Regions from separate parts of the Vreelandella subglaciescola genome, predicted to be linked through region 2. Evidence: riboswitches for the same ligand, from Rfam matches in the RefSeq annotation. Region 2 holds a riboswitch; the other holds the start of a gene.
What was found. A riboswitch is a leader RNA that binds a small molecule or an ion and turns the genes downstream of it on or off. The one in region 2 is predicted to bind thiamine pyrophosphate.
Positions count from the first base shown of each region.

Region 1: it holds a riboswitch for thiamine pyrophosphate, as region 2 does, so the genes downstream of both, B5495_RS05400 (3-oxoacyl-ACP reductase) here and thiC (phosphomethylpyrimidine synthase ThiC) in region 2, are expected to answer to the same signal.

Region 1 covers NZ_LT670847.1:1,164,986-1,169,401, forward strand. Annotated here, with positions in the region: gene B5495_RS05395 (LLM class flavin-dependent oxidoreductase) at 76-1,371, opposite strand; gene B5495_RS05400 (3-oxoacyl-ACP reductase) at 1,371-2,171, opposite strand; TPP riboswitch at 2,242-2,341, opposite strand; gene B5495_RS05405 (YebC/PmpR family DNA-binding transcriptional regulator) at 2,496-3,224, shown strand; gene B5495_RS05410 (mechanosensitive ion channel family protein) at 3,221-4,075, opposite strand; gene B5495_RS05415 (hypothetical protein) at 4,116-4,416, opposite strand, start outside.
Region 2 covers NZ_LT670847.1:2,230,624-2,235,039, forward strand. Annotated here, with positions in the region: gene B5495_RS10425 (substrate-binding periplasmic protein) at 1-313, opposite strand, end outside; gene B5495_RS10430 (glucose 1-dehydrogenase) at 408-1,181, opposite strand; gene B5495_RS10435 (META domain-containing protein) at 1,262-1,735, opposite strand; TPP riboswitch at 1,925-2,097, shown strand; gene thiC (phosphomethylpyrimidine synthase ThiC) at 2,165-4,069, shown strand; gene B5495_RS10445 (methyl-accepting chemotaxis protein) at 4,128-4,416, opposite strand, start outside.

The DNA of each region.
Region 1 (4,416 bases), 1.1 Mb from region 2:
GGGGATGCGGTCGCGCAGCACTTGTGCCCGGGGTATGGGTAAAGCTGCCCTCCTACAACAACATATCGATATTACTCACGCGCCCGGCCGTTCCAACCCTAAATGCCCGCGCAGGGTTCGCTCTGCGTAGTCGTGCCGGAACAGGCCGCGTTTTTGCAGCACCGGCACCACCTGCTCGGCAAAGTCCTCGATGCTCGAAGGCAGCGACGGCGGCATCAGGTTGAAGCCGTCGGCGCCGCCCTGCTCCACCCAGCGCTGCATTTCATCGGCAATGCTCTCCGGCGTGCCGACCATGGTGCAGTGCCCACCGCCCGCGGCCAGCCGTCCCAGCAGCTGGCGCAGCGTGGGCCGTTCGCACTCGATGATGCGCAGAATGGTCGCGTAGCGCCCTTTGGGGCCGGTAAAGTCTTCCAGCGGCGGAAGCTCGGGCACCGGCGCGTCGAGCTCCCAATCGCTGCAATCCTGACCGATAAACTGGCTTAGCTGGTTGAGCGAATCCTGCGTGGGCAGCAGCTCGTCGAGCTCGCGCTGGCGGGCTTTGGCTTCTTCCTCGGTGGCGCCGACATAGGTCACCAACCCCGGCATAATCGGTACCGGCGGGCGCCCCGCGGCGGCCACCCGCGCCTGAATATCGCGGTAGTAGTCCTGCGCCGATTCCAGATCATAAGCCACGGCGTAGATCGCTTCGGCGTGACGGGCGGCAAGGTCGCGGCCCTGATCGGAGGCGCCGGCCTGAAACAGCACCGGCCTTCCCTGAGGCGGGCGCGGAACGTTAAGCGGGCCGTCCACCAGAAAATGCTCCCCGTGGTGATTGATCGGGCGCACCCTGTCCGGGTCGGCAAACATGCCGTTGCGGTCAAAGCGCAGCGCGTCGTCGGCCCAGCTGTCCCACAGCGCCAGCACCGTGTTGGCAAACTCTTCGGCGCGGGCGTAGCGCTCAGCGTGGGGCGGCATCGCCGTGTAGTTGTGGTTACGCGCCTCGGCGTCAAACATCGAGGTCACCAGATTCCAACCCATGCGCCCGGCGGAAATATGATCCAGCGAGGCCAGCATCCGCGCGGCGTGAAACGGCGTATAGAAGGTGCTCGACACCGTTGAAATCAGGCCGATACGTTCGGTGGCCCGAGCCATGGCGGCAAGCGCAGTGAGCGGTTCCAGATACCACAGCGGCCCACCGGCAACGTTGCCCGCGGCGTGGCCGTCGGCAAAGAACACGGCGTCAAACTTGCCGCGCTCGGCGGTACGCGCCAGCGCCTCGTAATAGCCGATATCGCCCATCCGCTCGGCGGCGGAATCGGGGTGGCGCCAGGCGGCGCGGTGGTGGCCGCAGCCCATGATAAACAGGTTCAAGTGCATAGAGGGCGTAGCCATCAGTCTTTCACCAGCCCGCCGTCGACCACCAGATTCTGGCCGGTGACCGCACGACTCCAGGGCGAGGCAAACATCAGCGCGGCGTCGGCAAACTCTTCGGGGGTGACCACGCGGCGCAGCGGCGTATTGGCAGCGATCAGGTCAAACACTGCGTCGGGCGTTGCAGCCGAAGCGTCGGTGGTGCGCAATAGCCCGCCGGAGATCATGTTGACGGTGATGTTGTCCGGCCCTAGATCATGGGCAAAGGTGCGCGTCAGCGAGAGCAGCGCGGCTTTGCCGGCGGTGTAATCGTGGTAGGGCACGATGGGGTTTTGAAACAGATTGGTGCCCACGTTGATCACCCGGCCAAAGCCCTGCTCGCGCATGCCGGCAAGCGCGGCTTGAATCGCGTTCAGCGCGCCCTGATTCACACCTTTCAGCTGCTGCTCGAGGTGCTCCCAGGTCAGCGCGTCGGCGTTGGGGCGGGCGTCGCCGTTGAACGAGAAATCGGGCAGCGCGTTGTTGATCACTGTGGTCACCGGCGCGCCAAAATGCTCGCGCGCGGTGGCCAGCATGGCCTTGACCGCCTCCGCGTCGCAGACGTCGGCCTGCACCGCCAGCGCCCGCTCGGGCACCTCGGCGGCTAGCGCGTTGGCAGCGTCAACGCTATTGCGATAGTTGACCACCACCCGCGCGCCGGCGTTGAGAAACGCCCGGGCAATGCTTGCGCCGAGCCCGCGGCCGGCACCGGTCACCAGCACAACCTGCTGGTCGAGCGGCAGCGCGACGGGAGAAGAAGAAAGGTGTGAAGCAGTACTCATGGCGTGGCCCTTGTGATGGCAGATGTGAGTCACAAATGCGGGGCGAGGGACGCACGCCGAGCGCCCTTTTCAGGCACTGCGCTGACATCCCTTCGCCGGTATGAACTGGATCAGGTTCGTCGGGTGTTGTCTCAGCCCCGCCGTTCGGCGGGACACCCCGTGTCATGCAGGCCAGACCTTAGCCCATCGCCCGGTTCCCAACAAGCCTGCCCCCACACGGCTCGGGAAAGCCCATAGCCGCGTAGGCGGTTGTGGCGTAAAATCGTGCCTCTTTAATGTCGTGACGACTGCCGGCACGGCACGGAACCAACACAGGACGACAACATGGGTAGGGCTTTTCAGAACCGTAAAGAATCCATGGCCAAGACGGCCGACGCCAAAACCAAGGTGTACAGCAAGTACGGGCGCGAGATTTACGTGTGCGCCAAGTCCGGCGGCCCCGATCCTCACAACAACCTGGCGCTGCGCGGCCTGCTGGATCGCGCCAAGAAAGATCAGGTGCCCGCGCACGTGATCGACAAGGCGCTGGACAAGGCCACCGGCGCCGGTGGTGAAGACTTCTCCCCCGCGCGCTACGAGGGTTTCGGGCCGGGCAACGTGATGCTGATCATCGAGTGTCTGACCGACAACCCCAACCGCACTTTCGGCGACGTGCGCGGCTGCTTTACCAAGACCAAAAGCAAGATCGGCACGCCGGGCACCGTCAGCCACATGTTCGATCACTGCGCGATTTTCGCCTTTGCCGGCGAAGACGAGGAAAGCGTGCTGGAAGCGCTGATGGAAGCCGACGTTGACGTTACCGACATCGAGTGCGAAGACGGCCAGATTACCGTGTTTGCCCCGCACACCGAGTACGCCAAGGCGCGTCAGGCGCTGATAGATGCCTTCGGCGCACTGGATTTTGACGCCGACGACATCCAGTTTTTGCCCCAGACCACCACGCCCATCGAAGGCGACGACGTGGCCGGTCTGGAGAAGCTGATGGCGATGCTTAACGACTTCGACGACGTGCAGAACATCTACCACAGCGCCGAGTTTCCCGAAGAGGCCTAACGGCCAGCCCCAAAACGACTATCGCGAGCGGGCATTGCGGCATCCGGCGGCAACAGCGCCGGTCGGATGCCCGCAGCGCTAAGCACGGCCTTGCTGCGCACGGTCAGGTCGGTCACGAAGTCGAACTGCTGGCGCGGGTCGATGGGGTAGGCGCGAATGCGGTAGTGCGTTCCCCATGGCTGCTCTTCGGCCACCACCACGACCGGTTTGTCGAACCTGAGATAGGCGCTGGTCAGCGCTACGTCGCGCAGCGCCGTGCGCACCCATCCGGCTGCGTGTTCCGGATGCAGATAGAAACTCGCAACGCATTGCAGGCTGAGCTCGCCGTTGTTGGCGTTGTATATCGGGGAGTCCCACAGTTTCAGGTGCGGGATGGCCACCAGATCATCGTCCGGCGTGACGACGTCAACGGTGCGCAGGCCGACGTGCTTGACCTCGCCGTAAACGCCATCAATTTCCACCCAGTCGCCCGGGCGGTACGGCATCTCGACCGCCGAGACCACGCCGGCAATCAGGCTGCTGACGTAATCCTTGAGCGCAAAGCCAATGGCCAGCCCCGCGACCCCGAGCAGCGCCACCATATTGCTGAAGGACGGCTCGATGATAATCGGCACGCTGATCACCACTGCCGTCAGCAGAATGATCAGCCGCGTTACCGGCACCAGCGCAAAGGTGCGAAAACGCGCCTGCCCGTGTAGCCGGTTGGCTAGCCAGTTAAGCCCGCGCTGGGAGAGTATGATCAACAGTATGGTGGCGCCAAGCACCAGCCCCAGGGTTATCAGCGCCTCGCTGTCGAGGTCGTTAAACAGCTTGGCGTATTGCCCTTTGTCATCTACAGCAGTTTCGTCCATTGCAGCCTCTTTCAGCGCGTGGTGCCAGCGGCATCATGGATTACAGGGCATCAACCAGATAATGCCGCGCGGTTAACAGCTGGCGGACGCCGGTATAGCACAGCGGTGCGACCTGCCAGCGCCGCTCCCGTTCGCACAGCACGCCCCGGCGCGTAAGCCCGAGCCGGGTCTGAATCGTCTCGTGGCGGGAAAACGGCAGCACCTGACACAGCGATTCATCATCAAGGCCGCCGTGAATCAGCAGCGCGTGCAGTACCAGCAGTAACGTATCCTCGGCATCGGCGGGTAGCGCCGCATCACCCTGCATGGGCACATACCACAGCGGCGCATCGGCCTGACTG
Region 2 (4,416 bases):
TGTTACTGAAGTAATAATGTTTGGCTCGGGCGACGCTGTAAGTTGCGCTTAACACGGCCTGATGTTGCTTGCCTGACTGGGTACTTTGCAGGCAGCGCCGCCAAGGGATGGCGTCGAGCCGATAGCGCCAGGGGCTATCGGCAAACAAGCGGTCAAGCACGTCAATATCACGGCCTTGCCACTCACCGTCGCGCACATAAAAACGTGGCGGCCGGTCTTCGTTATCATGACAAAAGGTGATCTGGGTCGTATTGCTGCCAAACGTCTGCGACGCGGTTAGTGCGAGCAGGGCGGCGATAAGCCAACGGCGCATCCTTGTCTCCTGCGGTGCAAACACGCACTGCGACTATAGCGCATCCTGCCCCTGTCACGCACGTTCTCTGCGCTGCTGATCCTTGGCCAAGGTCTTAGTCCAGCGTTTGCACGCCACCGCCGTTGACGAACAGCACCTGCCCGCTGACCCAGCGGGAAATGGGCGCGGCAAAGTAGAGCACCGCACCGGCGATATCGTCGGGTTCGCCCAGCCGCTCAAGCGGGGTATGCGTGAGCATGGCCTTTTCGATATCCGGCGTGAGAACCGAAGCCAGCGCATCGGTGCGCACCGCGCCGGGGCCCACCGCGTTGACGCGGATCTCGGGGCCGTAGTCGTGGGCGAGATTCGCCGTCATGTGGTTGATCGCCGCTTTGGACGAGGCGTAGGCGCTGATCGCCGGACTCTTGTTGACCGAGCTCATGGAGGACATGTTGACGATGGAGCCGTCGCCCGCGGCGCGCATGTGTGGCGCGCACAGTTGGCACAGCCGCCAGATGCTGAACACGTTGAGCTCAAACACGCTGGCAAAGCGCTCAACGTCGATATCGTCGGGGCTTTCTTTGCCCGCGCCGCCGCCGCCGGCGTTATTGACCAGAATATGGAGGCCGCCAAAGGCCTCGAGGGTCTTGTCGATCAGCGCGCGCCGGTCGTCATCGTCGGTGACGTTGCAGGTAACCGCCAGCGCGTGGCCGCCCCGGGCTTCAATTTCATCGGCCACGCGGCGGGCGTTTTCCATCTTCAGGTCGGCAATCACGACGCTGGCGCCGTGGTCGGCCAGCATCAAACTGCTGGCGCGGCCGATACCGTTGCCGCCGCCGGTGACGATGGCAACCTTGTGGTTCAAATTCAGCAGATTAGCAGCGCTCATGGGCGGCTCCCTGGGGCGAGTAGATAATAGGGGTGGAAAGAGCCGTAAAACGGCGGATGGCGTCTAGTGGCGAATGGCGACTAGTACAGGTGCACGGCCTCAAAGTGGGCAAGCGGCGCGTTGTTCTCACCGCTTAGCGTCAGCGTCTCGCCGTCGATGTCCCAGCCGCTGGCCTGATTGAGGGCATTGAGAAACGCGCGCTCCGACCCTTGGCTGTCCGGGCAGGCCATCATGGTGGTGGCGACTTGTTTAAAAGCGATCTGCTCGCCGTTCATGGTGTAGCTTCCCATCAGCTGGTTGCAGCCGGTGGCACCGGCCACGCGGTGTTCCTCTTCATGCAGGACAAAATGCGCTTCGCGCTCGTTGTCCTGTGTGGCGGCCACGGTGCCCTGTTCAAGCGTTGTGAGCTTCCAGTAGGTGTTGGCAAGCGTGACATCCGGCGTGGCGGTATCGTCGGCGGGTGATGAATTGCCGGTGGAAGCGGCGCAGCCGGCCAAGGTAAGGGCAAGCCCAAGGCCCAGGGTGTAGCCCAGCGGTTTGATCATTGATGTCATGGTGATCCTTATTGTCGTATAGGGTCGATTAGATTAAGTAAGTTGCCCTTTATTAGAGCTTTTTTGCGGCCCAAGTTCAAAATATGGCGATAAGAATAGCCAGAAAAGTTATTTTGCCTGCTTGTCCGCTGTTTACTTTTTTGTCACAGAAAGTTGCCAGCGCTGCTGGCTCTGGCTTAGAGTAGCGGCTCTCGCTTGACGGGGTGCCGGTGATTCCGGCTGAGATAGCGCAGATGCCCGCCGTGTTGCCACGGCCGCATCCCAAGCGCTGGTCCCGTTGAACCTGATCCGGCTAATTTCTTCATCGCGTTTCGCGCGGTTCGAGGAAGGGTACCGGCGTAGGGATCAAGCACTGGTGCACTTCTGGTTCGCTGTTTTTCCGCCCAGTCTCCCCTCGCCTCCCTGGCCATTACCATGGGAGCTTTCTGTATGTCTAAAACGTCGCATTTTCTGGCCGAAACGGCCCAGGTGGACGCCGCCGCGATTGAGCCGCTGCCCGGCTCGCGCAAAGTCTACGTTGAGGGTTCGCGCCCGGATATTCGCGTGCCGTTCCGCGAGATTTCGCTGTCGCCGACCACCACCTCGGGGATCAACGAGGAAAACCCGCCGCTGCTGGTCTATGACACATCGGGCCCTTACTCCGACCCGGACGCCACCAACGATCTGCGCCAGGGGCTTGTTGAACTGCGCCGAGCCTGGATCGATGAGCGCGCCGACACCGAGTTTCTCGACGGCCCCACCTCCGATTTCGGCCGCCGCCGGGCGAGCGACCCGATGCTGGCGCAGCTGCGCTTTGACCTGAGCCGCACCCCGCGCCGCGCCCGAGAGGGCAAGAACGTCACCCAGCTGCATTACGCGCGCCAGGGCATCATCACGCCCGAGATGGAGTTTATCGCCATCCGCGAAAACCAGCGTCGTCAGGCGCTTTCCGCCGAATACGCGGGCAGCGAAGAGGTCGAGCGCATTCTGGGCCATCAGCATCCGGGCGAAAGCTTCGGCGCCAACATGGCCGAGGACATCACGCCCGAGTTCGTGCGCGACGAAGTCGCCGCCGGGCGAGCGATCATCCCGTGCAACATCAACCACCCGGAAACCGAGCCGATGATTATCGGGCGTAATTTTCTGGTCAAGATCAACGGCAATCTGGGCAACTCGGCGGTGACCTCGTCCATCGAGGAAGAAGTCGACAAAATGACCTGGGGGATCCGCTGGGGTTCCGACACCGTGATGGACTTGTCCACCGGGCAGAACATCCACGAAACCCGCGAGTGGATCATTCGTAATGCGCCGGTGCCCATCGGTACGGTGCCGATTTATCAGGCGCTTGAGAAGGTCAAAGGCGTTGCCGAAGACCTGAGCTGGGAGGTGTTCCGCGATACGCTGATCGAGCAGGCCGAGCAGGGCGTTGACTACTTCACCATCCACGCCGGTGTGCGCTTGCGCTACGTGCCGCTGACGGCCAAACGTGTCACCGGGATTGTCTCGCGCGGCGGCTCAATCATGGCCAAGTGGTGCCTGTTCCACCATCAGGAAAGCTTCCTCTATACCCACTTCGAGGATATCTGCGAGATCTGCAAGCGCTACGACGTGGCCTTCTCGCTGGGCGACGGCCTGCGCCCGGGGTCGATCGCCGACGCCAACGACGAAGCCCAGTTTGCCGAGCTTGAAACCCTGGGCGAACTGACGCGCATCGCCTGGCAGCACGACGTTCAGGTGATGATCGAAGGCCCCGGCCACGTGCCCATGCACCTGATCAAGGAGAATATGGATAAGCAGCTTGAAGAGTGTGACGAAGCGCCGTTCTACACGCTGGGGCCGCTGACTACCGACATTGCCCCGGGCTACGACCACATTACCTCGGGGATTGGGGCGGCGATGATCGGCTGGTACGGCTGCGCGATGCTGTGCTACGTGACGCCCAAGGAGCACCTCGGGCTGCCCAACAAGGACGACGTCAAAACCGGCATTATCACCTACAAGATCGCCGCCCACGCCGCCGACCTGGCCAAGGGCCATCCGGCCGCCCAGCGTCGTGATAACGCGCTGTCCAAGGCGCGCTTCGAGTTCCGCTGGGAAGACCAGTTCAACCTGGGCTTTGATCCGGATACCGCGCGCGAATTTCACGATGAAACCCTGCCCAAGGACTCGGCCAAGGTGGCGCACTTCTGCTCCATGTGCGGGCCAAAGTTCTGCTCGATGAAAATCAGCCATGAAGTGCGTGAGTACGCCGCGGCCAACGGCCTGACCGGCGATCAAGAGGCGGTAATGGCAGGCATGGAAGAACAGGCGAAGAAGTTTCGTGAAGAGGGCGCCGAGCTGTATCAGGAAGTCTAGCGCGTGACGCGTTAGCGTTGATCAGCGCCGCCGAATATCCGACGGCGCTTTTTTTATGCTAGAACGCCGGCAGCGCAGGCGCGGGCTGAGTTGCGTGTGACGCTGGCAAAGACTCGCCGGCCTCGCGGGGCAGGGTAAAGCGTGCCACGACCTGGTTGAGGCGGTCGGCTTCGTCCTGCAGTTGCAGCGCCGCCGCGCTTGCCTGCTGCACCATGGCCGCGTTTTGCTGGGTGGTTTGCTCCATATCGTTGACGGCGGTGTTGATTTCCTGAATGCCGCTACGCTGCTCCCGGGTGGCCACGTCGATTTCGTCCATCAGCGTGGTGACGTGCCTGACCGAGGCGATG